Starkeya sp. ORNL1: one gene and its partner. The protein of the gene in region 2 interacts with the protein of the main gene of each other region in a pairwise test. Links are inferred from orthologs where the notes say so. Each region holds a gene or a part of one and is shown on either strand. Other genes may lie near its edges. The genes, in order: pheT and secD.

Region 1 (14,353 bases), 2.1 Mb from region 2 along the record:
CACTGAGCCGTCCATGGAGGTCGACATCCAGTGCGACCGCTCCCGCCCCGGCGAGATCCGCTTCGGCGAGGGCAATGACTGGCTGGAGATCCTCGGCTGCGGCATGGTGCATCCGAACGTGCTGCGCAATTGCGGGCTCGACCCGGACGAGTATCAGGGCTTCGCCTGGGGCATGGGCATCGACCGCATCGCCATGCTGAAATACGGCATGCCGGACCTGCGCGCCTTCTTCGAGGCCGACGTCCGCTGGCTCTCCCATTACGGCTTCCGCCCGCTCGACTTCCCGACGCTGGCCGGCGGCCTGTCGAACTGATCGCGGAGAGGACAACACGATGAAATTCACCCTCTCCTGGCTCAAGGAGCACCTCGACGGCGACGACGTCACCCTCGACGCGGTGCTGGCGACGCTGAACCGCATCGGCCTCGAGGTCGAGGGCGTCGAGGACAAGGCGGAGAAGCTGCGCGGCTTCTCCATCGCCTATGTCGTCTCCGCCGAGCAGCACCCCAACGCCGACAAGCTGCGCGTCTGCATGGTGGATACCGGCCAGGGCGAGCCGGTGCAGGTGGTGTGCGGCGCGCCGAACGCGCGCACCGGCATGAAGAGCGTGTTCTCGCCGCCCGGCACCTTCATTCCAGGCAAGAACATCACGCTCGGCATCGGCACCATTCGCGGCGTCGAGAGCCGCGGCATGCTGTGCTCGGCCGCCGAGCTCCAACTCTCCGAGGACCATGACGGCATCCTCGACCTGCCGGCCGATGCGCCGGTGGGCGTGTCTTACGCCGAATGGATCGGCCTCGGCGATCCGGTGGTGGAGATCGCGGTGACGCCGAACCGCGCCGATGCCCTCGGCATCTCCGGCATCGCCCGCGACCTCGCCGCCGCCGGCCTCGGCACGCTGAAGACGCCGGAGATCGAACCCATCGCGGGCACTTATCCCTGCCCGGTGAAGGTGACGATCGAGCCCGGCGCGCCGTGCCCGGCCTTCGCGCTGCGGCTGATCCGCGGCGTGAAGAACGGCCCGTCGCCGGACTGGCTGCAGGCCAAGCTGCGCGCCATCGGCCTCAGGCCCATCAACAGGCTGGTCGACGTCACCAATCTGCTGACCTTCGACCGCTCGCGCCCGCTGCACGTGTTCGACGCCGCCAAGGTGGCGGGTGATCTCATCGTGCGCCGCGCCCGTGCCGGCGAGAGCCTGCTGGCGCTGGACGGAAAGACCTATGCGCTCGATGAGGCCATGTGCGTGATCTCGGATGACCGCGCGGTGGAATCGCTCGCCGGCATCATGGGCGGCGAGGAATCCGGCTGCGACGAGGGCACCACCGACGTGCTGGTCGAGTCGGCGCTGTGGGAGCCGATCAATATCGCCCAGACCGGCCGCAAGCTCGGCATCAATTCCGATGCCCGCTTCCGCTTCGAGCGCGGCGTCGATCCCGCCTTCACCGTGCCCGGCCTCGATCTCGCCACCAGCCTGATCCTCGATCTCTGCGGCGGCGAAGCGTCCACGGTCGAGCTGGCCGGCGCCATTCCGGATACCTCGCGCATCATCGAGTTCCCGCTGGCGCTCACCGCCAAATTGACCGGGCTGGAGGCGACCGACCGCGAGCAGATCGACACGCTCGCGGCGCTCGGTTTTGCGGTTTCCGGTGTCGCGGGCACGCTTGACGTGTCGCCGCCGTCCTGGCGCGCCGATATCGAGGGCAAGGCCGATCTCGTCGAGGAGGTGGTGCGCATCATCGGTCTCGACCGTGTGCCGGCGACGCCGTTCCCGCGCCCGGACGATGCTCGCAAGCCCGTCCTGACCACGCTGCAATTGCGCACCCGCAAGGCCAAGCGCGCTCTGGCGGCCCGCGGGCTGGTGGAGGCCGTCACCTGGTCCTTCGTGGCGAAGGCGCAGGCCGAGCTGTTCGGCGGCGGCGCGCCGGAGCTGGCGCTCGCCAACCCGATCGCGGCCGACCTGTCCGACATGCGCCCGAGCCTGCTGCCGGGCCTCGCCCGTGCCGCGCAGGCCAATGCCGATCGCGGCTATGACGACACCGCGCTGTTCGAGGTCGGGCAGATCTTCAAGGGTGACCGCCCGCAGGATCAGTTCATCGTCGCTACCGGCCTGCGCCGCGCCACGGCGAAGCCGAGCGGGGCCGGGCGCCATTGGTCGGGCAAGGCCGGGCCGGTCGATGCGTTCGACGCCAAGGCGGACGCGACCGCCGTGCTCGCCGCCTGCGGCGCCCCGGTGGCCAACCTCCAGATCTCGACCGACGCGCCGGCCTGGTTTCATCCCGGCCGCTCCGGCACCTTCCGGCTTGGCGCGAACGTCATCGGCCATTTCGGCGAGCTGCACCCGGCGGTGCTGGAAGCGCTCGATGTCGAGGGCCCGCTGGTCGGCTTCGAGATCGTGCTCGACCGCATCCCCGAGCCGAAGGCCAAGGCGACAAAGGTGAAGCCGCTGCTGGAGCTCTCCGCCTTCCAGCCGGTGGAGCGCGATTTCGCCTTCGTGGTGCCGCGTAGGGTCGCCGCCGCCGACATGGTGAAGGCCGCCGCCGGTGTCGACCGCAAGCTGATCGCCGCGGTGAACGTGTTCGACGTCTATGAGGGCGTCGGCATCGACGACGACAAGAAGTCGGTGGCGCTCACTGTTACCCTGCAGCCGCGCGAGAAGACGCTGACCGACGTCGAGATCGAGGCGGTGGCCGGCAAGATCGTCGCCGAGGTGGTGAAGAAGACCGGGGCGACGCTGCGGGGGTGAACCATCCGCGCGCTCTGCTTCAGCATCCTTCGAGGCCCGGCCTTGCCGGGCACCTCAGGATGAGGTGGTTCTTATAGATGCGACCTCATCCTGAGGTGCTCGCACAGCGAGCCTCGAAGGATGCTGAAACAGGACGCCCTAAACCGGCCCACCCACCATCGTGATCGCCTTTTCGGCGGCGACTTCGCCGGTGGCCCAGGCGCCGGCCAGCGTCCCCCATTTGTCCGGGCTGACATACTCGCCGGCGAGGATCATCCGTCCCACCGGATCGGCGAATTGCCGGCGTAGCGCGCCCTCTCCGGGCACGCCCACCGCCATGGCGCCGCGGATCAGCGGATCGGTCGACCAGCGCGAGGCGACGAACTTCGTCACATTGGCGCCGATGGTCGCGCCGAACGCCTCGCGCAGGAAGCCGCTGGTGAGCGCGGCGGCGGCCGCCTCGCCTTTGCCGGCGATCTCGCTCGCCTGCGCCCCGCCGAACACCGCGACATGCAGGTCGGTGTCGTTCACCCGCCCATAGAGCGCCGCGGGCGGGTAGGAGCCGGCTTTCACATGCACCAGCTCATCCGACGACAGGCCGAGCGGATTGTTCGGCAGCAGGAAGCCGACATGCTCCATCTGCCCGGCGGGATAGGCCAGCAGCGCATTGGTAAAGCGCCCCGGCAGCGCCGGGTTGAACCGGATGGCGCCGGCCGCGATCACTGCCGCCGGCACGGCAAGGATCACCGAGCGCGCCCGCACCACGGCGCCGCCATCCAGCGTGATGGTGGAGAAGCGCCCGGCATTGTCGACGCGCGCCACCCGGGCCTTGGTGCGCAGATTGAGCAGCGAGGCCACGCGCTCCAGCAGCGAACCGACGCCGAGCGCCGTCGAGAGGTCATCCGGCGGCACGTCGCGCCGGGCGAGATCGACCGTGGAGACATTGGCGAGGTCGCGCCCGCAGCCGAGCGGGCCGAGCACGGCGGCGACGGTGGCGCCCCATTCGCCGGATTCCGGCAGCGCCGCGCGGGCGGCGATGTCGCGGCCGGCATCCGCGGTGGCGGCGATGGCGCGCTCGGTGCGGCCGATGGCGGCGGCGAAGGCCTCGTACTGGCTCTCCTTCGCCTCGCGGTCGCCAATATAGAGCCGTCGCGAGGAGGGCACGTCCGTGGTCTCGACGCCGGTATCGGTGACCGCCGCCAATAGCCCCTCGGAAGAGGAGAAGCGGTTGGCGCCGAGATCGAACGGCATGCCGAACACTTCGTCGGTGCGCGCCCGCCCGCCGGCGCGCGGCGCGGCCTCCAGCAGCACGTGGCTGCGCCCGGCCGCCGCCACGCGCCGCGCCGCGGCAATGCCGGCCGCCCCGGCACCGATGATGGCGACGTCGGTATCCGCGGCGATCTGCGCGAAGGCGGGGGAGATGATGGCCGGTGCGGCGAGTGCTGACGCAGTCGCGAGGAAGGCGCGGCGGGAGAGGCGGGTCGGTGATGTCATGCGCAGCCGGTAACCGTGATCGGCGCGCACGCTATCACGGCCTGCGGCGCGGGCGAAGGCGGCACGCACCTTGCCCGCCCGTCATCCGGCGCTATGTTCGTCGCCGGCGAAAAAGGCGGCACCGGTGTGGTTAGCCCGGTCGCATCGTGATCGATGTTCTGTCTGGTGCATCTCGCACCAAGTCCCCCGCCCTTGGTGCCGGCGCATGGTGCGTCGGCAAGCGAAGGGATGTGTCATATGCAACAGCAGATTTCCGTCATCACCCTCGGCATCGCCGATCTCGCCCGCTCGCGCCGCTTCTATGTCGAGGGCTTCGAATGGGCGCCGGTGTTCCAGAATGAGGAGATCATCTTCTATCAGATGAACGGCCTCGTGCTGGGCACTTTCCAGCGGACTGCGCTGGAAGCGGACATGAACCGGCCGGGCCTCATGACCCCCGGCGCCTTTGCGCTGGCGCACAATGTGGCCAGCGAGGTCGAGGTCGACCCGCTGATGCGGCGCCTGGCCGCGGCCGGCGGGCGCATATTGCGGCCTGCCGACGCCCCGTCGCATGGCGGTTTCCGCGGCTATGTCGCCGATCCCGACGACCATGCCTGGGAGATCGCCTGGAACCCCGGCTTTGCTATCGATGCCGAGGGTCGGGTGACATTCGGGCCGTGACAGCCTGAAAAAGCCGGTCTGTCACAAATCCTCCACAACGACTCAAGTCGATGTTTTGATTCATGATTCGTTCTTTAGGAACGAATCATGATTCATTTCAGCGGCTTAGATGGTCGAACCGTGGCAAGGGGAGGGCGTGGCGTGGCAACATTATGGTTAACAAATCGTTAACGCTTGTTTTTGCTGCTGTTTGGGGGCGGAGAAGTCGCTCGGTGTCAGCATCCTTCGAGGATCGCTACGCTCGCACCTCAGGATGAGGTTGATCTGAAAGTGCGACCTCATCCTGAGGTGCCGCCGCAGGCGGCCTCGAAGGATGCTCGCCTCTGAACACCCCTCCCGCTTGAGCCGCGCCCCACTCCCGCTTACCTAGGAGCGACCTCGCGCCGGGAAACCGACATGCTCCATGCTGCCGTCACCGCCTTCACCCAGACCTTCACGCCGGAATATCGCCGCGTGCTGCTGCGCTCGGTCGGGCTCGCCATCGGGCTGGTCATCGTGCTCGGCATCATAGCGCAGACTGCGCTGGCACATTTCGTCAATCTCAGCTGGGGCTGGGCGGAGACGCTGATCGACATCGTCGCCGCGCTCGGCCTCATCGTCGGCGGCGTGTTCCTGGTGCCGCCGGTCACCTCGCTGATCGCCGGCCTGTTCCTCGACGATGTCGCCGCGCAGGTGGAGCGCACCGATTTCCCGCACGAGCCGGAAGGCAAGCCGCTGCCCGTCGCGCGCTCCATCTGGCTCAGCATCCGCTTCTTCGGCGTCACGCTGCTGGTGAACATCGTCGCGCTGCTGTTGCTGCTGGTGCCGGGCGTGAACCTCATCGTGTTCTATGTGGCCAACGGCTATCTGCTCGGCCGCGAATATTTCCAGCTCGCGGCGATGCGCTACCGCAGCGAGGAAGAAGCCGCGGCGCTGCGCCGGCGCCATTCGGTGACGATCTTCCTCGCCGGACTGATCATCGCGCTGGTGGTGTCGGTGCCGATCCTGAACCTCGTCACCCCGGTGTTCGCCACCATCTTCATGGTGCGGCTGCACAAGCGGCTGGCGCCGCTCGGTGCCCGCGCGGTCCCTAGCGCGGCACGGTCTTCTCCGGCCATCGGCACAGATCGTTGATCAGGCAACCCGGGCAGTCCGGACGGAGCGCCTTGCAGACATAGCGCCCGTGCAGGATCAGCCAGTGATGGGCGTGCAGCTTGAAGCGAGGGGGAATCGTCTTCAGCAGCCCCAGTTCGACCTCGAGTGGGTTCTTGCCCGGCGCCAGCCCGGTGCGATTGGCCACCCGGAACAGATGGGTGTCGACCGCGATGGTCGGCTCGCCGAAGGCGATGTTGAGCACGACGTTCGCCGTCTTGCGCCCGACCCCGGGCAACGCTTCCAGCGCCTCGCGGTCCCTGGGCACTTGCCCGCCATGCTTCGCGATGAGCAGACGCGACAGCTCGACCACATTCTTCGCCTTGCCGCGAAAGAGGCCGAGGGTGCGAATATGTTTCGAGACGCCTTCTTCGCCGAGCGCGACCATCGCCCCGGGCGTCGGCGCCGCGGCAAACAGGCCGCGCGTTGCCTTGTTGACGCCGGCATCCGTCGCCTGCGCCGAGAGCACCACTGCGACCAGCAAGGTGAACGGGTCGGCGTGCTCCAGTTCGCCCTTGGGTTCGGGATTGGCCGCCTCGAAGCGGGTGAAGGCCTCGACCACTTCCTTTCTCGACCAGCGCTTGATGGTGCGCCCACGCTCGGCGGCCGCCGCATTGGCCACGGCGCGCCGGCGCGCGCGCATCACCACCTCCGCGCTCGCGGGCACCGCGGCGGTCGAATCCTTCGCGCGTCTGGCCATGTTTGACGTATAATGACGGGCGATGACCATCGCCAGAGGCCCGCGCTCGCATCTGCCGACCTTGCCGCCCCGTCCGGCGGCAAGCCTAGAGCCGGCGACTGCCGAGCCGATGCTCTATGCGGCGACGTTGACGCCCTACCGCTCGCTGAATCGCAAGGGCTTCACCATCGTGATGCTGCTGGTCAGCGGCGTCAGCTTCATCTGCGGCATGGCCTTCCTGATGATGGGAGCCTGGCCGGTGTTCGGCATGTTCGGGATCGACGTGCTGCTGATCTATCTCGCCTTCCGGGTGAATTTCCGCGACGCCAAGGCGCGGGAGGAGATCACCGTGACGCCGAGCCTGCTCACCGTGCGCAAGGTGGCGGCCAATGGCGATGAGGACGAGACCGCGATGAACCCGCTCTGGACCCGGCTGGAGGCCCAGCGCCATGAGGAGTTCGGCATAGAGCGGCTGACGCTGCGCTCGCGCGGCATCGGCACCGAAGTCGGCTCCTTCCTGCACCAGCAGCAGCGCGAGGAACTGGCGAGCGGCCTCACCGGCGCGCTCGCCGAGGCGAAGCGCGGCGTGCCGCGCAGTACTATTTGAAGGGCGCGCGGCGTGCCGCGCAGCACCATATGAGGGGCGCGCCATGACCGGGTTCGGCACTCGGGCGGAATCGGGTGGCCCCCATCGTCGCCAGATGGTCACATGGGGCAAGCAGCAGGAGGATCATGCCGTGCTCGCCCCGAATTTCGATCAAGCCTACCCGCTCCACATCGCATCTGCCGACTATGAGGTGGTGCGCCGGGCCGTGGAATTCGTGAACCGCAATTTCCGCGACCAGCCGGAGGTGGAGCTCATTGCCCGCGCCGCCGGCGTGACGCCGCGCACCCTTACCGACCTGTTCCGCCGCTGGTGCGGGCTCACCCCGAAGGATTTCCTTCAGGCGGTGACGCTCGATGCCGCGCGACGCGTGCTCTCGGAAAGCGACAATGTGCTCGATGCCGCCTATGAGCTGGGCCTGTCCGGCCCGGGGCGGCTGCACGATCTGTTCGTGGTGCACGAGTCGCTCTCGCCCGGCGAATGGAAGACCGGCGCCGCCGGCCTCGTCATCCGCTGGGGCTTCCATCCCTCGCCGTTCGGCACCGCGCTCGCCATGGTCTCGCCGCGCGGCCTCTGCGGCCTCGCCTTCGCCGACGAGGGCGAGGAGGATGCCGCGCTTGCCGACATGCGCAAACGCTGGCCAAACGCGCTCTATGTCGAGGACCCGATCGCCACCGGCCCCTATGCGGCGCGCATCTTCGACACCACCACCTGGCGCCCGGACGATCCGCTACGGATCGTCTTCATCGGCACCGATTTCGAGGTGCGGGTATGGGAGACGCTGATGCGCATCCCGATGGGCAAGGCCACCACCTATTCCGACATTGCCGGCCATGTGTGCTCGCCCAAGGCGGCGCGCGCGGTCGGCGCCGCGGTGGGCAAGAACCCGATGAGCTTCGTGGTGCCGTGCCATCGCGTGCTCGGCAAGAACGGCGATCTCACCGGCTATCATTGGGGCCTCACCCGCAAGCGGGCGATACTCGGCTGGGAAGCGGGCTGCGTCGGGGGGATCTGAGCGCGCTCTGCGTGAACATCCTTCGAGGCTCGCTGCGCGAGCACCTCAGGATGAGGTTGTTCTTTATTGATGAACCTCATCCTGAGGCGCCCGGCAAAGCCGGGCCTCGAAGGATGCTCACGAGTGCGTGCTACAGCGCTTTGTAGAAGAACGTCGTGTCCGAGGACGCCCCGTCCGGCATCAGCGCGTGGCCGGGCACTTCGCCGAACGGCACCCAGCCGAGCCGGCGATAGAGCCGGTCGGCGGCAAGTCCCGACGTGGTATCGAGGATCAAGAGCGTCAGGCCGGCCTCGCGTGCCGCCCGCTCGGCGGCGTCCATCAGCGCCGCGCCGAGGCCCGTGCGCCTTGCCGTGCGCTTCACCAGCATCTTGGCGATATCGCCGCGATGCGGCTGGTTCTCCGGCCCGGCAAAAACCATCTGCACCGTGCCGACGATCTCGCCATCCGCGCGCGCCACCAGCAGCACCCGGTCGCCGCGGGCGACGCCATCGGCGACGCCGTGCCAGAAGGCCTCGGCCTTCTCGCGCGCCAGCGGCCACATGAAGCTGACCGAGGCACCGCCCTCGACGCAATCGATCAGCACGTCGGTGAGCGCGGGAACGGCGTCCCGCGCCGCCGGGCCGTCGAGGCGGATGATGTCCACCATGGAGAAAGCCTCAGGCCGCGAGGTCGAGCTTCTCGGCCACGGTGGAATCCGGGTTGAGGTGATAGATCACCGGCACGCCGGTCGCGAGCTCGCGCTTCATGATGCCCTGCGGGGACAGCTTCTCCAGCACCATGATGAGGGCGCGCAGCGAGTTGCCGTGGGCTGCCACCAGCACCCGCTCGCCATTCAGCACGCGGGGCAGGATCTCCTTGACGTAATAGGGCAGGGTGCGCGCCACCGTATCGCGCAGGCTTTCGCCGCCGGGCGGCGGCACGTCATAGGACCGGCGCCAGAGATGCACCTGCTCCTCGCCCCATTTGACGCGGGCCTCGTCCTTGTTGAGGCCGGAGAGGTCGCCATAGTCGCGCTCGTTCAGCGCTTCGTCGCAGATGATCGGGATGTTGGTCTCGCCCATCTGCTCGAGCATGAGGTCGAGCGTCTTCTGGGCGCGCGACAGGTTCGAGGTGAAGGCGACATTGAAGCTATAGCCCTCGGCGCGCAGCCGCTTGCCGGCGGCGATCGCCTCGTCGATGCCGACCGGCGTCAGATCGGGGTCGCGCCAGCCGGTGAACAGGTTCTTGAGGTTCCACTCACTCTGGCCGTGGCGGACGAGCACGAGAAGGCGGTCTGGCATCGGGCATTCTCCGGTCGGGGCTGCATCATCGGACAAGTCGGCGGATAGGTCTCTCAAATGTCGTGAAGACCGAGCACGTCGGCCATGGAATACAGCCCGGGCTTGCGTCCGCGGGCCCAGCGGGCCGCGGCGAGCGCGCCGCGGGCGAAGATCATGCGGTCCTCGGCCTTGTGCGCCAGCTCGATGCGCTCGGCCGGGCCGGCAAAGATCACATTGTGCTCGCCGACCACGGTGCCGCCCCGCAGCGCGGCAAAGCCGATATCGCCGGCCTTGCGCGCGCCGGTGACGCCGTGCCGGGCGAACACGCCCTGCGTGCCGATCTCGACGCCACGCCCGCGCGCCGCCGCCTCGCCGAGCAGCAGCGCGGTGCCGGAAGGAGCGTCGATCTTGCGGTTGTGGTGCATCTCGACAATCTCGATGTCGAAGCTGTCGTCGAGCGTCGCCGCCACCCGCTTGACCAGCGCGGCTAGCAGATTGACGCCGAGGCTCATATTGCCGGATTTGACGATGGTGGCGTGACGGGCCGCCGCCTCCACCTTGGCCTCGTCCTCCGGCGTGAAGCCGGTGGTGCCGATGACATGGGCGATGCGGGCCTGCGCGGCGAGCGCGGCGAAGCCGAGCGAGGCTGCCGGCACGGTAAAGTCGATCACGCCTTCGGCCGCGGCGAACAACGGCAGCGCGTCGTCGGTGACGGTGACGCCGAGCGGCGGCAGGCCGGCCAGGGCACCGGCATCCTGGCCGAGGAGCGCGCTGCCCTGCGGCTCGATCGCCCCGGCCAGTGCGAGATCGGGCGCCTCGGCGACGGCGCGGATCAGGGTGCGCCCCATGCGCCCGCCCGCGCCGACGATCACCAGCCGCATTTGCGACATGCTTGCGCTCCCTACGACCAGGATGAATTCGGGTGGTCCGAACTCATGAAAAATGGTCGATTACCAACAGGCCGGAACATGATGGCGGCCGAAAACCACTTCGCACTTTTCGGCATCATGATCCAATGTGCAATGCGGTATAGCGGGGGCGGGACGCCACGAAAAGTGCTTGATTGTTCGACACTCTGCCCAATCTCAGGCACATAGCTTGACGCGCGCCCGCTACGCCTGTAGAGGTCGCGCAACTTTACGAAGGAGCGGCGCGGCAATGCGCAAGATTATTTCGCTTATTCTCGTAGGACGGCGCGTCGCCGCGGAACTCGCCTGAGGGGCGGTTCCGTAAACGAGGTGACGCGCGAAAGAGGGCCCCTGACGGGGCCTTTTGATTTTCCGGACCAGAGAAAACCTGAAGGCGTAACGAGGAAAAAGGCCATGATGCGCGAAATGACCGGCGCCGAAATGGTGATGCAGGCCCTGATCGATCAGGGCGTCGAACACATGTTCGGCTATCCCGGCGGCGCGGTGCTGCCGATCTATGACGCGATGTTCCACCAGAACCAGGTGCGCCACGTATTGGTGCGCCACGAGCAGGGCGCGGTGCACATGGCGGAAGGCTATGCGCGCTCCTCCGGCAAGGTCGGCGTCGTGCTCGTGACCTCCGGCCCCGGCGCCACCAATGCGGTGACCGGCCTCACCGACGCGCTGCTGGACTCGATCCCGCTGGTCTGCATCACCGGCCAGGTGCCGACGCACCTGATCGGCTCGGATGCCTTCCAGGAGTGCGACACGGTCGGCATCACCCGGCCCTGCACCAAGCACAATTACCTGGTCCGCGACATCAACGACCTGGCGCGGGTGCTCCACGAGGCCTTCTATGTCGCGCAGAACGGGCGTCCCGGCCCGGTCGTCGTCGACATTCCGAAGGATGTGCAGTTCGCCAAGGGCATCTATGTCGGCCCCGAGAACATCCAGCACAAAACCTACCAGCCGCGCCTCAACGGCGATCCGGAGAAGGTGCGCGCCGCGGTCGAATTGCTGGCCAAAGCCAAGCGCCCGATCCTCTATACCGGCGGCGGCGTCATCAATTCCGGCCCGCGCGCCAGCCAGCTGCTGCGCGAGTTCGCGCGCCTCGCCGGCTATCCGGTGACCTCGACGCTGATGGGCCTCGGCGCCTATCCGGCCTCCGACAAGCAGTGGCTCGGTATGCTCGGCATGCATGGCACCTATGAGGCCAACATGGCGATGCACGACTGCGACGTCATGCTGTGCGTCGGCGCGCGCTTCGATGATCGCATCACCGGCCGCCTCGATGCGTTCTCGCCGGGCTCGAAGAAGATCCACATCGATATCGATCCGTCCTCGATCAACAAGAACGTCAAGATCGACGTGCCGATCATCGGCGATGTCGCCCATGTGCTGGAGGACATCCTCACGCTCTGGCGCGCCACCAAGGCCGAGCCGGATCGCCGCGCCATCGCCTCCTGGTGGGGCCAGATCGACCGCTGGCGCGCCCGCAAGTCGCTGTCGTTCCAGAATTCGCAGGACATCATCAAGCCGCAATTCGCGGTCCAGCGGCTTTATGAGGCGGTGAAGGACAAGGACGTCTACATCACCACCGAAGTCGGCCAGCACCAGATGTGGGCGGCGCAGCACTTCCACTTCGAGGAGCCGAACCGCTGGATGACCTCCGGCGGGCTCGGGACCATGGGCTATGGCCTGCCGGCGGCGATCGGTGTGCAGGTGGCGCATCCGGAAAGCCTTGTCATCGACATTGCCGGCGAGGCCTCGATCCAGATGTGCCTTCAGGAGCTCTCGACCGCGCTGCAGTTCAATTTGCCGGTCAAGATCTTCATCCTGAACAACGAATATATGGGCATGGTCCGGCAGTGGCAGGACCTGTTGCATGGCGGGCGCTACTCGCATTCCTATTCGGAATCGCTGCCCGATTTCGTGAAGCTGGCGGAAGCCTATGGCGGCGTCGGCCTGCGCTGCCACCGCCCCGGCGACCTCGACGGGGCGATCCAGGAAATGCTGAACGTCAACCGGCCGGTGCTGTTCGACTGCCTGGTCGACAAGACCGAGAATTGCCTGCCGATGATCCCCTCGGGCAAGCCGCACAACGAGATGATCCTGCCGGACAATGCCGAGGCGCTGGACGAGGCCATCAGCGAGGAAGGCAAGATGCTGGTGTGAGCCGCATCCACGACGTCATGGCCGGGCTTGTCCCGGCCATCTCGGCCTCTGATGCGCTGTCAGCAATCGAGATCCTCGGCACAAGGCCGAGGATGACGGAGCAGAAGAACCGATCCTTCGGCCAGTATTTTCCGCCTCATCGAGTTTCCCATGCCCCCGAATAACGAACCCGCCGAACGGCACACCCTTTCAATGCTCGTCGACAACGAGCCGGGCGTTCTCGCCCGCATCGTCGGCCTGTTTTCCGGCCGCGGCTACAACATCGACAGCCTCACGGTTTCCGAGGTCAGCCACGAGTCGCATCGCTCGCGCATCACCATCGTCACCACCGGTGCGCCGATGATCATCGAGCAGATCAAGAGCCAGCTCGACCGCCTGGTGCCGGTGCATCGCGTCATCGACCTCACCGTCTCCGGCAAGGCGCTGGAGCGCGAGCTGGCGCTGATCAAGGTGCGCGGCTCCGGCGAGAGCCGGCGCGAGGCGCTGCTGATCGCCGACAGTTTCCGTGCCCGCACGGTGGACACCACGCTAGAGAGCTTCGTGTTCGAGATCACCGGCAAGCCGGACAAGATCGACCAGTTCGTCTCGCTGCTTGCCCCGCTCGGCCTCGTCGAGGTCTCGCGCACCGGCGTCGCCGCCATCGGCCGCGGCCCCGAGGGCATGTGAACGAAGGGATGTAAGCCGGCTGCGTCCGGTCTTGTGCCGTGGCGCGGACAAACCTAGAAGCTTCGCGACGCCAACCGCACGCGGGACGTGGCGCGGGAACCCAACCGGAATAAGGCTGCCTCGAAGGTCGCCGCCAAGGTCAAAAGGGACAAGTACATGCGCGTTTATTACGATCGCGACGCCGACCTCAACCTGATCAAGGGTAAGAAGGTTGCCGTTATCGGCTATGGCAGCCAGGGTCACGCCCATGCGCTCAACATGCGCGACAGTGGCGTTAAGGACGTCGCGATCGGGCTGCGTCCCGGTTCCGCGTCGGCCAAGAAGGCCGAGGCCGAGGGCTTCAAGGTGATGCCGCCGGCGGAAGCCGCCAAATGGGCCGACGTGGTGATGATGCTCACCCCGGACGAGCTCCAGGCCGACATCTATCGCGAGAGCCTCGCCGACAACATGAAGGAAGGCGCTGCGCTGCTGTTCGCGCACGGCCTGAACGTTCACTTCAACCTGATCGAGCCGCGCAAAGACCTCGACGTGCTGATGGTCGCCCCCAAGGGCCCCGGCCACACCGTACGCGGCGAGTACCTGAAGGGCGGCGGCGTGCCGAGCCTGATCGCCATCCACCAGGACGCCTCGGGCAACGCCCATGATCTCGGCCTCTCCTACGCCTCCGCGATCGGCGGCGGCCGCGCCGGCATCATCGAGACCAGCTTCAAGGAAGAGTGCGAGACCGACCTGTTCGGCGAGCAGGTCGTGCTCTGCGGCGGCCTTGTCGAGCTGATCCGCGCCGGCTTCGAGACGCTGGTGGAAGCCGGCTACGCCCCGGAGATGGCCTATTTCGAGTGCCTGCACGAAGTGAAGCTGATCGTCGACCTCTTCTATGAGGGCGGCATCGCCAACATGAACTACTCGATCTCCAACACCGCGGAATATGGCGAGTACGTCACCGGCCCGCGCATCATCACCGCCGAGACCAAGGCCGAGATGAAGCGCGTCCTCGCCGACATCCAGGGCGGCAAGTTCACCCGCGACTGGATGCTGGAGAACA
Region 2 (15,341 bases):
TCATAGGCGCCACGCCGGAGCTCCCGGATGCAGGCCAACAGGATCACGATGAGCATGATCGATGCGAGCACGACGCGGTTGGTGGTGGAGCTCTGGAATAGCGGGAGCTGGCAAGCGGCGATCCAGGCGATCGGCGGGATGAAGACGACCGGGAGATGCAGCGGACGCCGGTCGAAGCGCCGGAATCCGGTCCACATCAACCCGCCGCCGAGGAAGGTGGCGGCATTGGCGAGTTCGATGGAGACGAAGTTCGGGATGTAGCCGCGCGCGGCGATGCCCGCCACGCTGACCCCGCTGAGCAGCAGCGCCGCGGCCCAATGGCTCAGCGCGCTCGAATCCGGTGTCGTGGCCCAGGTGAGCAACAGGATACCGGACGTCAGCATTGTGATGAAGACGACGAGCAGCCAGAGGGTCAAAGGATCGTAAGGCATGGCGCCCTGTCGGATCGCGGGAGGCGTGTATGTCCCGGCCCTCTATCGACCTCAGGGCGTGAAGGATTATTGAATCGAATAGTCGAAAATTCGAGGTATCCGGCTCCCTAAACGAAAAAGGCGGGCCAGGGGCCCGCCTTCCGTATCGGATGCACCGAGGATCAGCGCTTCGAGAACTGGAAGCTGCGGCGAGCCTTGGCCCGGCCGTACTTCTTGCGCTCGACCACGCGGCTGTCGCGGGTCAGGAAGCCGCCCTTCTTCAAGGGACCGCGCAGCTCCGGCTCATAATAGGTGAGCGCGCGGGAGATGCCGTGGCGCAGCGCGCCGGCCTGGCCGGAAAGGCCGCCGCCGGAGACGGTGCAGACCACGTCATACTGGCCACTGCGGGCCGCGGCCGCGAACGGCTGCTGGATGATCATGCGCAGCACCGGACGAGCGAAATACACCTCGAGGGTGCGCTCATTGACGGTGATCTTGCCGGTGCCGGGACGCACCCAAACGCGGGCGACAGCGTCCTTGCGCTTGCCGGTGGCATAGGCGCGGCCGAACTTGTCGAGCTTCTGGACGTGCTTCGGCGCTTCCGGAGCCTGCGGCTTCAGGGATTCGAGACCCCCGAGGGACTGGAGAACCTCGGCCATGTCAGTTCCTCGCATTCTTCGGGTTCAGGGCGGCGACATCGAGCGCGACGGGCTGCTGCGCCTCGTGCGGATGGGTCGGGCCCTTATAGACGCGCAGATTGCCCATCAGCTTGCGGCCGAGCGGGCCGCGGGCGAGCATGCGCTCAACCGCCTTCTCGACGACGCGCTCCGGGAAGCGACCGTCCAGCAGGAACTTCGCGGTGCGCTCCTTGATCCCGCCGGGGAAGCCGGTGTGGTGGTAATAGACCTTCTGGTCGCGCTTGCGACCGGTCAGGACCACCTTCTCGGCATTCACCACGACGACATTGTCGCCGCAATCGACATGCGGGGTATAGATGGGCTTGTGCTTGCCCTTGAGGCGGGTAGCGATGATCGTCGCGAGGCGGCCGACCACGAGGCCGGAAGCGTCGATCACCACCCACTTCTTCTCGATGTCGGCGGGCTTGGCCGAAAACGTCTTCATGGGATTGATCCGTGGGATTCAGGAACGTGCAGGCCGCAAACGAGCAACCCTTTCACTTGAGCGCGGCTTGTAACCGAGCAGCGATACAAAATCAATGTGCGAGTGGGCGAATTTCGCAATGAAAATCAGCGCCTTATCGTTTAGGTATTATATTGCCTCTCGCTAAGTGCCGCTCCCCGGGATGGAATAGGTCGCCACCGCGTGGGCGCAGAGCTCGTCCCCGCCATCGGCCCGCAGATCCACCTCGCACACCGCGAGCCGCTTGCCCAGTTTCAGCAGGCGGGCTTCTGCGAGGACGGCACCGGGCGCCGGCTTGCGCAGGAAATTGATGGAAAAGCTTGTGGTTACCGCCAGCGGCACCTCGCCGATGGCGGTGAGGATGGCGACATAGGCGGCAATGTCGGCAAGCCCCATCAGTGCCGGGCCGGACACCGTGCCGCCGGGCCGCAGATGCTGGTCGTCCGCCTCCAGCCGCACCAATGCCGCCCCCTCGCCCGCCGCCTCGACGCGATGCGCCTGTCCCGGGCCGAACGCCTGTGGAAACTCCGTGACGAGATAGGCCTGAAGTTCGTCCGCCGTCATGCGCGCTCCCCGTCCCGGTCTTGTCGGGCCTTCCGCTCCGCTGTAGCACTGATCGGCATCGACGCATCATCTCGACCTTCTGGTCTTATCGGGCAGGTCTTATCGGGGACGTCTCCATGCGCATGATCCACGCCATTCCGCTCGCTTTCTCCATTATGCTGCCGCTGCTCGGCACCGGCGCATTGGCCCAGCAGCAGCCACAGCAGCAGGAGAACGGGACCGCCGCCGAACGCATGGCCTGCACGGCGGACTACCAGAAATTCTGCGCTGGCGTGTCGCCAGGCGACGGACGGGCGCTCGCCTGCCTCTCCAAGCAGAAGGCCAAGCTTTCCCCCGCGTGCCGCGCCGTGATCGATAAGCGCAGCTAGGCGCATGCTCCGCAGGAGCTGAATGAGCTCCTGCGCTCGGAACACGCACCAACACCTTGAATCGAGGGCACTTTCATTTCGCTCGGATAATTTATCCGGACGGTGAGGCTCGATACTTCCGCACGGCGCCATGCCTGCCTATGTTGCACAGCGAAACCGGGTGGTTCATGCCGCCCGGAACTTTGCGATTCCGGGGTGGATAATGCGTCCAATGCGGTGGACCGTCGGCGTGCTCGGCACGATCGGCGTGGTTTGTTCGATGTGCGTGGCAGCCGGCGCGCAGGATCGGCCGCTGCGCCGCTACAAGCCGGCGATCATCAGCTACGACCTCAAGGGCGCGGACGATCCCGGCCTCGTCGCGCTGCTCGACCAGCTCCGCGCCGCCGCCACCGCGAAGAACGTCGCCGTCATCCGCGACGCCGCCGCTGCCGACCTCGCCATCATCACCCCGCCGATCGGCTTCCCGCCGGCAGGAGCGCAGAAGCCGCTGAAGCTGGAGCCCGCCATTGCCGGCCCCGAGCGGCTGGACAAGGCGGTGGGCCTGCTCGCCACCGGCGATGCGGAGCCGAACCGCAAGATGCTCGATGGCCTGATCCTGATGACGGTCTCGGATGCGCTGGGCAAGGGCTCGGTCAGCCGCTCGCGCCAGGTGCCCGGCGCCTTCTGCGCCCCGGCCGAGCCGCGCTTCGATCGTGGCCAGGTGCTCGCCATCGCCGAGGCCGCCGACGAGGTGCCGGACAACCTGGTCTTCCTCGCCGAGGAGACCCCCTTCCTCGAGCAGCCGGACCGTGCCGCCGCCACTGCCGCGACCTTGAAGCAGGGCGCCGTGGTGCCCTTCATCGAGGGGGCGGTCGAGGGCAAGGACGGCCAGCGCGACTGGTATGCCGTGGCGCTGCCGAACGGCAAGCGTGGCTTTGCCAAGGGCGACCGCACCTTGTCCTTCGAGGCGACGCGTTTGTGCTTCGCCAAATCCGGCAAGGGCGAAGAGGCGAAATGGTCGCTTTCCGCCGTGGTGGTGCCGACCCTGACAACGATAACGACCCGATGAACCACGACCACTATGACGACGCCTTCATCGTCGGCTGGCTGGAGCGGGTCCGTACCATCGCCGTGGTTGGGGCGAGTCCCAATCCGGCACGGCCGAGCCACGGCGTGGCGCGCTATCTCGCCGGCAGGGGCTACAAGGTGTTCGCGGTCAATCCCGGACAGGCCGGCCGCGACATTGCCGGACTGCCGACCTATGCCCGGCTCGCCGATATCCCCGAGCCGATCGACATGATCGATGTGTTCCGCGCCCCGATCTATCTGCCGGGGGTCGTTACTGAGGCGCTGGCCATGGCCCCCAGGCCGAAGCTGATCTGGGGCCAGCTCGGCGTGCGCGACGATTCGGCAGCCGCGACCGCGGAGGCCGCCGGTGTCGCCGTCATCATGGACCGCTGCCCGGCGATCGAGATTCCCCGGCTCGGGCTGAAGCCAATCGGCGCCTGAACCCATTTCACTCTTGAGGCGCGCCGCTGCATCAGTCGGCTCGCATTCATATTTGCACGGATAGCGTGCCGGCGGGCCTGACTGGAGACACCGCCGACGGCGGACAAATGACCGCGGCAACTAATTCCACGCACAAATCACGCGATTAATTTCTCTCACACAACGATATTGCGTTTTTTCCGGCCGGCGCGCGACACTGGCGCCGAGGGCCTGCGAAACGCCACAGGAGACGCCTATGACCGACAGCGCCGACGCCCATACCCCCGGCTTTGCCACGCTCGCCATCCATGCCGGCGCGCAGCCCGACCCGACCACCAAGGCCCGGGTGACACCGATCTACCAGACCACCTCCTTTGTGTTCGACGATGTCGACCATGCCGCGGCACTGTTCGGGCTGCAGGCGTTCGGCAATATCTACAGCCGCATCGGCAACCCGACCAATGGCGTGCTGGAGGAGCGCGTCGCCGCGCTGGAAGGCGGCACCGCGGCGCTCGCCGTCGGCTCCGGCCATGCCGCGCAGCTCATCACCTTCCAGACCCTGCTGGCACCGGGCGACGAATTCATTGCCGCGCGCACGCTCTATGGCGGCTCGATCAACCAGTTCAACCACGCCTTCAAGAGCTTCGGCTGGAATGTGGTGTGGGCCGATTCCGACGACATTGCCTCCTTCGAGCGCGCCGTCTCGCCGCGCACCAAGGCGATCTTCGTCGAATCGATCGCCAATCCGGGCGGCATCGTCACCGACATCGCCGCGATCTCGAAGGTGGCGAAGCGCGCCGGCGTGCCGCTTATCGTCGACAACACGCTGGCGACGCCCTACCTCATGCGCCCGATCGAGCACGGCGCTGACATCATCATCCATTCAGCGACCAAGTATCTTGGCGGCCACGGCAATTCCATCGGCGGCGTGATCGTCGATTGCGGCACCTTCAACTGGATGCGCGATGGCCGCTATCCGTTCCTGTCACAGCCGCGCCCCGAGTATCAGGGCGTCGTGCTTGGCGAGACCTTCGGCAATTTCGCCTTCGCCATTGCTGCCCGCGTGCTCGGACTGCGCGATCTCGGGCCGGCGCTCGCGCCCTTCAACGCCTTCCTGATTCTCACCGGCATCGAGACGCTGCCGCTGCGCATCCAGCGCCATTGCGACAATGCGCTGGCGGTTGCCGAATATCTGGCGGCGCATCCGAAAGTGGACTGGGTGAGCTATCCGGGCCTTGCCGGCGACCGGTACCACAACCTCGCCAAGCGCTATGCGCCGAAGGGCGCCGGCGGCGTCTTCACCTTTGGTCTGGCCGGCGGCTATGAGGCCGGCGTGGCGGTGGTGTCGAACGTCAAGCTGTTCTCCCACCTCGCTAATATCGGAGACACCCGCTCGCTGATCATCCACCCGGCCTCGACCACGCACCGCCAGCTTTCCGACGAGCAGAAGACGCTCGCCGGCGCCGGGCCGGACGTGGTGCGGCTCTCGGTCGGGCTGGAGGATGTGGCGGACATCATCGCCGACCTGGAGCAGGCGCTGGCAGCGGCGTAGCGCGCTTTCGACGCCATCACCATTTGTATCCTCGACATCGCTATCGACGTCATCCCGCCGGAGGCGAAACCGGAGAACCGGGATTGTGCGACGAGAGGCACCCAGTCCTGCCCACGATCCCGGATCGGCCTGCGGCCGTCCGGGATGACGGCCATTGGACCGGAATGACGGCAAACCGGAAATATCTTCCGCAGCGCACCATCCTGGATGCGGCCGGACCGTGGCAAACGTCTCAGAAAGTGAATGGAATATGAACTTCGCATGCGCAGCATGCAGGGCTGGAATGCCACATGCCAGCTACCGGATGAGCAGGGTGTCGAATATATAGGCAGCAACATGCTTAGCGAGTGTGCAGCCGAACCGGCCGTCACCCCCGCTGTCTGATAGGAGAATGAACCATGCTGCTCTTCGGCTTTATCGCCAAGCAGATCCGTCGCTGGCAGGCTTACCGCCGCACGATGATCGAGCTTTCGGTGCTGGACGATCGCACGCTGGCCGACATCAACGTGTCGCGCAGCGAGATCGCCAACGTCGCCCGCCGGGCCGCCGCTTCCGCGGCCTGAACGGACCTGCAAATAAGACCAAAACGGCCCCGGCTTTCCGGGGCCGTTTTGTTTTGGCCGGCTTCATTCCGTGCTAACAGGCCCCTCCAATATTCGGACGGAGCGGAATGACAGCAACGATGCGCCCGGTTCATGTGATCGGTGGGGGGCTTGCGGGCTCGGAAGCGGCCTGGCAGCTCGCCCGGCGCAGCGTGCCTGTGGTGCTGCACGAGATGCGGCCCGAACGCGGCACCGACGCCCACAAGACCGACGGGCTCGCCGAGTTGGTCTGCTCCAATTCCTTCCGCTCCGATGATTCGACGTCGAATGCAGTCGGCGTGCTGCACGCCGAGATGCGCCGGCTCGGCTCCCTGATCATGAGCTGCGCCGATCGCCACCAATTGCCCGCCGGTGGCGCATTGGCCGTGGATCGCGACGGCTTCTCGCAGGCGGTGACCGCCGCGCTCGAAGCTTCCCCGCTGATCGAGATCGCCCGCGGCGAGGTCGCCGGCCTGCCGCCGGAGGACTGGGACAGCGTGATCGTGGCCACCGGCCCCCTCACCTCGCCCGCGCTCGCCGAGGCCGTCCGCGCCCGCACCGATGAGACCGCGCTCGCCTTTTTCGATGCCATCGCGCCGATCGTGCATTTCGATTCGATCAATATGGACATCGCCTGGTTCCAGTCGCGCTACGACAAGCCGGGACCGGGCGGCACCGGCGCCGACTACATCAATTGCCCGATGGACAAGGCGCAGTACGAGGCCTTCGTTGCCGCCCTGATCGCCAGCGACACCGTGCCGTTCCGCGAATTCGAAGCCGCCACGCCTTATTTCGACGGCTGCCTGCCGATCGAGGTGATGGCCTCGCGCGGGCCCGAGACGCTGCGCTACGGCCCGATGAAGCCGGTCGGCCTGACCAATCCGCGCTCGCCGGACGTGAAGTCGCACGCCATCGTCCAGCTACGGCAGGACAACGCGCTGGGCACGCTGTTCAACATTGTCGGCTTCCAGACCAAGGCCCGCCATGCCGAACAGGTGCGCATTTTCCGCATGATCCCGGGACTGGAGAATGCCGAGTTCGCCCGGCTAGGCGGCCTGCACCGCAACACTTATCTCAATTCGCCGAAGCTGCTCGACGGCACTCTGCGCCTGAAAGCCGAGCCGCGACTGCGCTTCGCCGGCCAGATCACCGGCTGCGAGGGCTATGTGGAGAGTGCGTCGATGGGCCTGCTCGCCGGCCTGTTCGCCGCTGCCGAGCGTCGCGGCGAGGCGCTCACTCCGCCGCCATCGACCACAGCGCATGGCGCACTGCTCGGCCACATCACCGGTGGACATATCGAGACTGTGGAAGCGGGTCCGCGTTCCTTCCAGCCCATGAACATCAATTTCGGCCTGTTCCCGCCGCTCGACGCGGTGCCGACCCGCGATGCCGAAGGCAATCGCCTGCGCGGCAACTCCAAGACGGTCGCCAAGAAGCAGGAAATGGCGCGCCGCGCGCTGCGCGATATGGATGCCTATGCGACCAATATCGCCGGCGTTCCGCACGAGGCCGCCGCGTGACATCAGGTGCGTTCATCCTGGATTCGGTGCTGAAGCGCGACATCTTCAGCACCATCGAGCGCGGCATCTGGCGCGATGCCACGGGTGAGCATCCGGCGGTGCGCCGGCGCTATGACGACGTGAAATGGTGGGTGAAGCCGCTCGCCCGCAGCTTCGCCCGGCGCGAGGCCAGGGCGTTGCGCCGCGCCGAGGGGTCCGGCCACACCGTGCCGGTCTATGAACTGGCCGAAGGCTATCTGGTCCGCGGCTTCGTCGACGGGGTGCCGCTGCAGCTGGCCCGTCCCCATGGCGACCTGGCCTGGTTCCGCTCGGCGCGGGCGGGCCTGCGCGAAGTGCACCGCCGCAACATCGCCCATAACGACCTCGCCAAGCAGCAGAACTGGCTGCGCGCGGCGGACGGCTCGGCGGTGCTGATGGATTTCCAGCTCGCGGTCTGCTTCCGGGGCCGCTCGAAGCTGTTCCGCATCGCCGCCTATGAAGACATCCGCCACCTCCTCAAGCACAAGCGCAGCTATTGCCCCGAGGCGCTGACGCCGCGCGAGAAGAGGATTCTCGCCCGCAAGAGCGTCTTCAACCGGGTGTGGATGGCGACCGGCAAGAAGCTCTACATCTTCGTCACCCGCCGCCTGCTGTCCTATCAGGACACCGAGGGCCGCGGCCCGCGCGCCATGCAGGAAGGCCCGCGCATCGCCCCCGAGATCGCCGGGTTCGCGGGCGTACGGGACGTGCACATCACCGATTTCCCCACCGCCGGCGGCAGTTTCGGCCTCTATGCCTTCGTGGAGGCGGACCCGGCGGTCACCGCCGAGGCGCTGCACGCTCATGTGGCGGGTCGACTGCCCGGCCAGCTTCCGCCCGAGCACATCCAGGTCGTCGCCGCCCTGCCACGCAGTGCGGACGGCACCGTGCGCGACGACTTGCTGCGCCTCGTCGCGCTCAACCAGATCGATCAGATGGCGCTCTTGCCGAAGTCCGACGCCGAGGCCGCGGCGCTGGAGCCGATTGTGCGCGGACGGCTGAACCTCACCGACCGCCTGCGGCGCGGGATCTGACGGTGCGCTTTTACAAGCCGAAGCGCGAAAAGTCCCACGCGCCGGAATTCACCCAGCCGTCGCCCATGGCGATCGTGCCTTTTCGATTGAGCACGACATGGCGCCAGGCGCTCGAAGCGGTCTTGGAGCGCAGATAGCTCATGGCGAGGATCTCCAGCTTGTCGCCGTCCGCCTTGTTGCGCCAGGCGTCGGCATTTTTGCGGGCGTCGCGCACATGGCCGCTATTGCCCCGCTGGGATTTCAGGAAGTCGCAGATCAGGTCGTCGGTGCGCTGCGGCCCGGTCGCCGCGATGAAATCGGTCACTTCCTTGCGGGATAGCCCGTCGAGTCCGCCATTCTGCGTCACCAGATCGAAGAACCAGCAGAACAGCCGTTTGCCGGGCTCGACATTCTTGTTCCAGGCCTTGGCCTGATCCATCGCGGTCTGCGCCACTCGGCCAATCTTGGCGTCCTGCTGGGCGCGCATCTTGGCGGTGTCCATGAGCGCGCGCAGTTCCGCCTTGGCCTTGGGCTTCAGCGCCGAACCGTTCTGCCAGCTGCGCACGATGGAGAGGCCGCGCGAGATCGGGGAATTGCACGCCTCCCACATCGCAGCACCGAAAGTGGGCATGGCGCCGAGCACCGCCGTCTTGCCGGCGGCCTTCACCATGGGCTGCAGCGAGTTCTGCCCGATATTCCATTGCAGCGCGCCGCAGGAGATCCCCATGCCGTCGAAGTCGCCCGAGACCCCGAGATAAGGATCCCCCTTCACCTCGAATCCCGGCGTGATCGCGACGGCGGCTTGTACCCATCCATCCGGTATCGCCATGACACGGCCCCCCGTTGCTGGCTTCACGAGAATGTCGCAAATCCGCCACTTAGGCGAGCGTCTTTTGAGGGCCGGCTCAGATACTCCGCGACGCCCGCCACAGCCGCCACAGCCGCGCCAGCGGCGGCAGCGAGGGCACCGCGACGAAGGGATCATGCTCGCGCCGCTCCATGCGCGCGAGATCGCCCGGTACCAGAGCGAGCGGCAGGAAGGCCGGCAGGTTCTCGCGTGCCACCCCGCGCAGCGCCGCCTGCGCCTGCTCATAATGCCGGCGAGCCAGGTTGAGCATGTCGGCAAGCGCGGCGCGCAGGCCCGGCGTGACGGTGCCGGACACCGCCTCCTCCCGGCCGACGCCATGGGCTTTCAGCAGATCCAGCGGCACGAAGCATTGGCCGCGCCTTGCATGCAGCGGGAAGGCGCGCAGCAGGCCGGTCACCGCATAGGCGACGCCGGCATGGCCGGCCGCCTCGGCGGAGGCCTTGTCGGTGGCGCCGGTCAGCACCAGCGTTGCCAGCCGGATGAGAGCTGAGGAGGTCTCGCCGGCATAGCCTTCGAGATCGTTCACGTTCGGCATCGGATCGTCATAGAGATCGAAGATGCGGGCATCGACCAGTGCGAACAGCGCCTCTTTCGGCAAATGATAGGTGGTGATGGCATCGAGCAGCGCCGCCGCCACCGGATTGGCAGCAACGTCGCCGCGCGCCTCGCCGATCAGCGCGTCGCTCCACCATTGCAGGCGCACCTCGCCGGCCATCGGATTGGTGATGGCTTCGCGTACCCGCGACACTTCGATGTTGAACGCATGCAGCGCGAACAACGCGTCGCGCCGCTCCGCCGGGGCGAACAGGTCGGCGACATAGCGGTCGCGATCGAGCGTGCGGACCAGCTCGGTGACGTGCGCGATGGCGGTGGGATCGGTCATGGGTCCGTTGAATCGTGTTCGGCTTCAGCATCCTTCGAGGCTCGCTGCGCGAGCACCTCAGGATGACGTGGTTCTATAAGCAACGTCATCCTGAGGTGCGAGCCAAAGGCGAGCCTCGAAGGATACTCAAGCGATGCCACGTCACTGCTACGGCAATGCCAGCAGCGCCGCCGCCACCAGCCGGCCCTCGCCCAGCAGCACATTGTAGGTCGAGGCGGCGGCACGGGTCGGCATGGCGTCGACGGAGAGGCCGGCATCGCGCAGTCGCCAGCGCAGGGCGTCGGAGATCGCCCAGGGGTCGGTGCCGGTGCCGATAATCAGCAGTTCCAGCGCCCTCGCCTCTGCGAACACCAGGGAAAGCGCGGCAGCGTCGATCTCCGCCGTGGTGCGGGGCGCCCAGCCATGGATGCCGGAGGGCAGCGCGAGGATCGAACCTTCCGAGGCCATACCGGCGAAATGGAAGAAGCCGTGGCCATAGCCTTCGATCGGCACCTGTCGCGGCAGATGGGCGTCAGGAGTGGCCATGGGAATTCGGGCGATCAGGTCGTCGCCCGCTCCGCCTTGGGGTTCGGCCCCTTCACGTCGGCCTTGGCCTCCATCGTGCGCGTCGTCACGCCGAGATAGATCAGAAGCGGCGAGGCGATGAAGATGGAGGTGTAGGTGCCGACCAGCACCACGCCGAACATCATGACCACCGAGAAGGAGTGGATCGCCCGCCCGCCGAACAGCACCAGGGCAAGCAGCGCCAGCGTGACGGTGACATGGGTGATGACCGAGCGCGACAGCGTCGAGTTCACCGAATGGTTCAGCAGCTCGTCCGTCGGCATCTTCTTGTAGCGCCGCAACATTTCGCGGATGCGGTCATAGATGACGATGGTGTCGTTCAGCGAGTAGCCGAGGATGGTCAATAGCGCGGCGACGCTGGTCAGGTCGAAGTCGATCTGGAAGATCGACATGAAGCCGATGGTCAGCACGATATCGTGGAAGTTGGCGATCGAGGCGCCGAGCGCGAACTGCCATTCGAAGCGGAACCACAGATAGATCAGGATCGCCACCACGGCGAGCATCAGGCCGATGATGCCGTAGCTGAGCAGCTCCTGCGAGACGCGCGGCCCCACCACCTCGACGCGGCGATACTCCACCTGGTCGCCGAGCGTGGCGCGCACCTTGCCGACCACGGCCTGCTGCGCCTGCTCGCCGCCGGGCTGCTGGGCGACGCGGATCAGCACCTCGCCGTCATTGCCGATCTCCTGGATCTGTACCTCGCCGAGGTTCAGGTTCTCGAGCTTGGAGCGGACATCGGAGATGTTCAGCGTGTTGTTCGGCCAGCGCACCTCGAGCAGCGTGCCGCCCTTGAAATCGATGCCGAAATTCAGGCCGAACGTCAGGAAGGCGACCAGCGCGACGATGGAAAGCACCGCCGAGATCGGAAACGAGATGCGCCGGAAGCGCATGAAGTCGAAATTTGTGTCGTCCGGTACGATGCGGAGCAAGCGCATTTTTCTCTCCGCCCTTGTCAGATCGGTACGTGCTGCGGGCGCTTCCAGCGCACCCACATCGCGACCATGAGGCGCGTCAGCGTGAAGGCAGTGAACACCGTGGTGATGATGCCGATGCCGAAGGTGATGGCGAAGCCGCGCACCGGACCCGAGCCGATATAGAACAGCACCGCCGCCGCGATGAAGGTGGTGATGTTCGAATCGAGGATGGTGGCCAGCGCCCGGGTGAAGCCGTGGTCGATGGCAGAGATCGCCGAGCGTCCGGCACGGGCTTCCTCGCGGATGCGCTCATAGATCAGCACGTTCGAATCCACCGCGATGCCGACGGTGAGCACGATGCCGGCGATGCCGGGCAAGGTGAGCGTGGCGCCGAGCATGGCGAGCAGGCCGAGGATCATGCCGACGTTCACCGCCACCGCGAACACCGCAATGACGCCGAACAGGCCGTAGGTGGCGATCATGAAGGCGGCGACCAGGGCGGCGCCGACATAGGAAGCCAGCATGCCCGCCGCGATCGAATCGGCACCGAGGCCGGGACCGACGGTGCGCTCTTCCACCACCTGCAGCGGCACCGGCAAGGCACCGGCGCGCAGCAGGATGGCGAGGTCGTTGGCCTGCTGCACAGTGAAATTGCCGCTGATCTGGCCGGAGCCGCCGGTGATCGGCTCGCGGATCACCGGCGCCGAGATCACATGGTTGTCGAGCACGATCGCGAAGGGCCGCCCGACATTGGCCTGCGTCGCCTCGGCAAAGCGACGTGCGCCATTGGTGTTGAAGCGGAAATTGACGACCGGCTCGCGGGTGTTGGAATCGAAGCCGGGCTGGGCATCGACGAGATCCTGGCCTGCGACCAGCACGCGCTGCTCGATCAGATAGGGCGTCGGCGGATTGTCCTGCGACATCAGCACTTCGGAACCAGCAGGCGGGCGCGTCTGCTGCGCCTGCTGCGCGCTCATGGTGCTGTCGACCATGCGGAAGGCGAGTTGCGCGGTCTGGCCGAGCAGCGCCTTCAGGCGCGAGGGGTCCTGCAAGCCCGGCACCTGCACCTGGATGCGGTCAGCGCCCTGGCGCTGGATCGAGGGCTCGGTGGTGCCGAGCTGGTCGATACGCTTGCGAATGATCTCGATCGACTGCGACACCGCCTGGATGGTGCGCGACTGGACACCGGCAGAGGTCGGCGCCAGCGTGATGGTGTTGCCGCTCTGGGTGACGTCGGTGTCGAGCTGCCCGGCACCGGACATCACCCCACCGATCGGCTGCGCCAGTTCGCGCAGCTTGGTGAAGGCGGCCGAGGAATCCTGGCCGTCGCGGATCGTCACCACCACCGCATTGCCCTGGATGGCGAGGCCGCTATAGCCGACGCGGGCATCGCGCAGCAGACGGCGGGCGTCGTCGCGAAGCGTCTCCAGCCGGCCTTTGCGCACATCGTCGGCGCTGACCTGCAGCACGATGTAGGAGCCGCCCTGGAGATCGAGACCGAGCACGATCTTGCGCTGCAGGAAGCCCGGCAGCTCGGCAAAATGCGCGGGCGCCAGCAGGCTCGGCACCGCCATGAGGCAGATGATCGCGCAAACCGCGGCGATCGCCAGAGCCTTCCATCGGGAAAAATAAAGCATGTACGTCTTTCCGGGGCGGCGCTTTTGCCCTTATCGTTCGGATGGCAATCCGAACGATAAGAAAGTGCTCTAGATTCAATAAGCTAGAGCATATTCTTGTCGCAAGGGTCATTCAACTTTTGCGGAATATGCTCTCAGGCGCCGCCAATGCGTCAGGCCGCGCCTTCGTCCTTGGCCGGCTCACCCTTGGCGCGCACGTCCGAGATCATCGAACGGAGCTGGCGGATCTTCACATTGTCCGCGAGCTGAAGTTCGATCTCATTGTCGTCGATGACGCGCGACACCTTGCCGATGAGGCCACCCGAGGTGACGACGGTGTCGCCGCGGCGGACCCCCTTCACCATCTCCCCGTGCGCCTTCACCTTGCGCTGCTGCGGACGCAGGATCAGGAAATACATGATCACGAAGATCAGCACGAAGGGAATGATGGACGTGATGAAACTGGTGGCGTCCGGGCCGGCGGCCTGCGCATAGGCGGGCGTAATGAACATGGAAGTCCCTTGTCCGTCGAAATACGTGACGGGCGCGAACCGCCCGGCGAAGCGGCGCGGACTATACTGACGCGCCTGCGGTTTGCAAACGCAGATAAAGCCGGACAGATCACGTTACGGAAGATGGCGCCTTCACTTGCAGGCAAACGCCGCGCCCGGTATCTCCCGGCCGGCAAGGAGCCTCACATGACCACCGCTTCCCCGGATGCCGCCGATCTCAGCCTTCTGCTCGTCCGTATCGCCGACGCGCTCGACCGTCTCGCCCCGCCGCGCGCGGCGAATGTCGACTTAGCCGCCGCCGATGCGTTTGTCTGGCACGCCGATTCCGGCCGCCCGGAGCCGGTAGCGAAGGTCAACCGGGTCGACATGGAGCTGTTGAAGGGCATCGACCGCACCCGCGACGTGCTGGTGGACAACACCACCCGCTTCGCCCGCGGCCTGCCCGCCAACAACGCCCTACTGTGGGGCGCGCGCGGCATGGGCAAGAGCTCGCTGGTCAAGGCCGCCCATGCGGCGGTCAACGCCGACCTCGGCAAGGACGGCAAGGCACCGCTCAAGCTGGTGGAAATCCACCGCGAGGACATCGAGACCCTGCCGGCCCTGATGGCGCTGATGCGCCCTTCGGCCTTCCGCTTCATCGTGTTCTGCGACGACCTCTCCTTCGACGCCGACGACACCTCCTACAAGTCGCTGAAGGCGGTGCTGGAAGGCGGCATCGAAGGGCGGCCGGAGAACGTCATCTTCTACGCCACGTCGAACCGCCGGCATTTGCTGCCGCGCGACATGATGGAAAATGAGCGCTCGACCGCCATCAATCCCGGCGAAGCGGTGGAGGAAAAGGTCTCCCTTTCAGATCGTTTCGGCCTGTGGCTCGGCTTCCACAAATGCAGCCAGGACGAATATCTGGCGATGGTGAACGGCTATATCGCGCATTTCGGCATCCGGATCGATGCCGACGAACTGCGCCGCGAGGCGCTGGAATGGGCGACCACGCGTGGCGCGCGCTCGGGCCGCACCGCGTTCCAATATGTGCAGGATGTGGCGGGGCGGCTCGGCGTGGCCCTGACGGAGAAGCCGGCCGCCCCGCAGTGACCGGCGCCAAGGTCCAGACGTCGCGCCGGTGTCCACTCGCCAGCGCCACAAGGCACTGACGAAAAAGGGCTCGGTGTTCCGAGCCCTTTCTTTTTTAATCCTCGTTCGGCTCAGAGCCCGGCGAGGTGGGAGCTCGGATCGACCGGCTGCGAGCCCTTGCGGATCTCGAAATGCACCTGCGGCGAGGTCACCGAGCCGGTCTGGCCGGCCTTGGCGATGGTTTGGCCGCGCTTCACCGTCTCGCCCTTCTTCACGTCGA

What was found.
Region 1: the proteins of secD (region 2) and pheT interact in binary tests that used the Escherichia coli proteins (3 or more experiments, as listed by UniProt). The link is inferred for Starkeya sp. ORNL1 from one-to-one orthologs.

What each region holds. Positions count from the first base shown.
Region 1 is NZ_CP048834.1:2,507,487-2,521,839, reverse strand. What follows is about bases 1-3,036. They hold pheT (phenylalanine--tRNA ligase subunit beta), read left to right. Parts: upstream 1-332; coding sequence 333-2,741; downstream 2,742-3,036. Other genes in these bases: G3545_RS12135 (FAD-dependent oxidoreductase), read right to left, coding at 2,880-3,036; pheS (phenylalanine--tRNA ligase subunit alpha), read left to right, coding at 1-313. Outside these bases: more of G3545_RS12135, read right to left, coding at 3,037-4,283; G3545_RS12130 (VOC family protein), read left to right, coding at 4,452-4,874; G3545_RS12125 (sulfate transporter family protein), read left to right, coding at 5,271-5,987; nth (endonuclease III), read right to left, coding at 5,944-6,648; G3545_RS12115 (DUF2244 domain-containing protein), read left to right, coding at 6,728-7,291; G3545_RS12110 (bifunctional helix-turn-helix domain-containing protein/methylated-DNA--[protein]-cysteine S-methyltransferase), read left to right, coding at 7,422-8,303; G3545_RS12105 (GNAT family N-acetyltransferase), read right to left, coding at 8,434-8,949; G3545_RS12100 (2,3-bisphosphoglycerate-dependent phosphoglycerate mutase), read right to left, coding at 8,960-9,583; dapB (4-hydroxy-tetrahydrodipicolinate reductase), read right to left, coding at 9,637-10,452; G3545_RS12090 (acetolactate synthase 3 large subunit), read left to right, coding at 10,885-12,645; ilvN (acetolactate synthase small subunit), read left to right, coding at 12,796-13,311; ilvC (ketol-acid reductoisomerase), read left to right, coding at 13,399-14,353.
Region 2 is NZ_CP048834.1:440,891-456,231, reverse strand. What follows is about bases 11,201-14,149. They hold secD (protein translocase subunit SecD), read right to left. Parts: upstream 13,500-14,149; coding sequence 11,901-13,499; downstream 11,201-11,900. Other genes in these bases: yajC (preprotein translocase subunit YajC), read right to left, coding at 13,652-13,990; secF (protein translocase subunit SecF), read right to left, coding at 11,201-11,883. Also shown: G3545_RS02180 (GGDEF domain-containing protein), read right to left, coding at 1-431; rpsI (30S ribosomal protein S9), read right to left, coding at 593-1,069; rplM (50S ribosomal protein L13), read right to left, coding at 1,071-1,532; G3545_RS02165 (PaaI family thioesterase), read right to left, coding at 1,695-2,114; G3545_RS02160 (cysteine rich repeat-containing protein), read left to right, coding at 2,231-2,482; G3545_RS02155 (hypothetical protein), read left to right, coding at 2,694-3,530; G3545_RS02150 (CoA-binding protein), read left to right, coding at 3,527-3,970; G3545_RS02145 (O-acetylhomoserine aminocarboxypropyltransferase), read left to right, coding at 4,206-5,501; G3545_RS02140 (DUF1127 domain-containing protein), read left to right, coding at 5,900-6,064; methylenetetrahydrofolate--tRNA-(uracil(54)-C(5))-methyltransferase (FADH(2)-oxidizing) TrmFO, read left to right, coding at 6,172-7,602; G3545_RS02130 (serine/threonine protein kinase), read left to right, coding at 7,599-8,654; G3545_RS02125 (peptidoglycan-binding domain 1 protein), read right to left, coding at 8,665-9,462; G3545_RS02120 (phytoene/squalene synthase family protein), read right to left, coding at 9,539-10,384; G3545_RS02115 (Mth938-like domain-containing protein), read right to left, coding at 10,532-10,909; more of secF, read right to left, coding at 10,924-11,200; G3545_RS02095 (ATP-binding protein), read left to right, coding at 14,177-15,082; G3545_RS02090 (M23 family metallopeptidase), read right to left, coding at 15,193-15,341. UniProt on the Escherichia coli protein: Part of the Sec protein translocase complex. Interacts with the SecYEG preprotein conducting channel. SecDF uses the proton motive force (PMF) to complete protein translocation after the ATP-dependent function of SecA.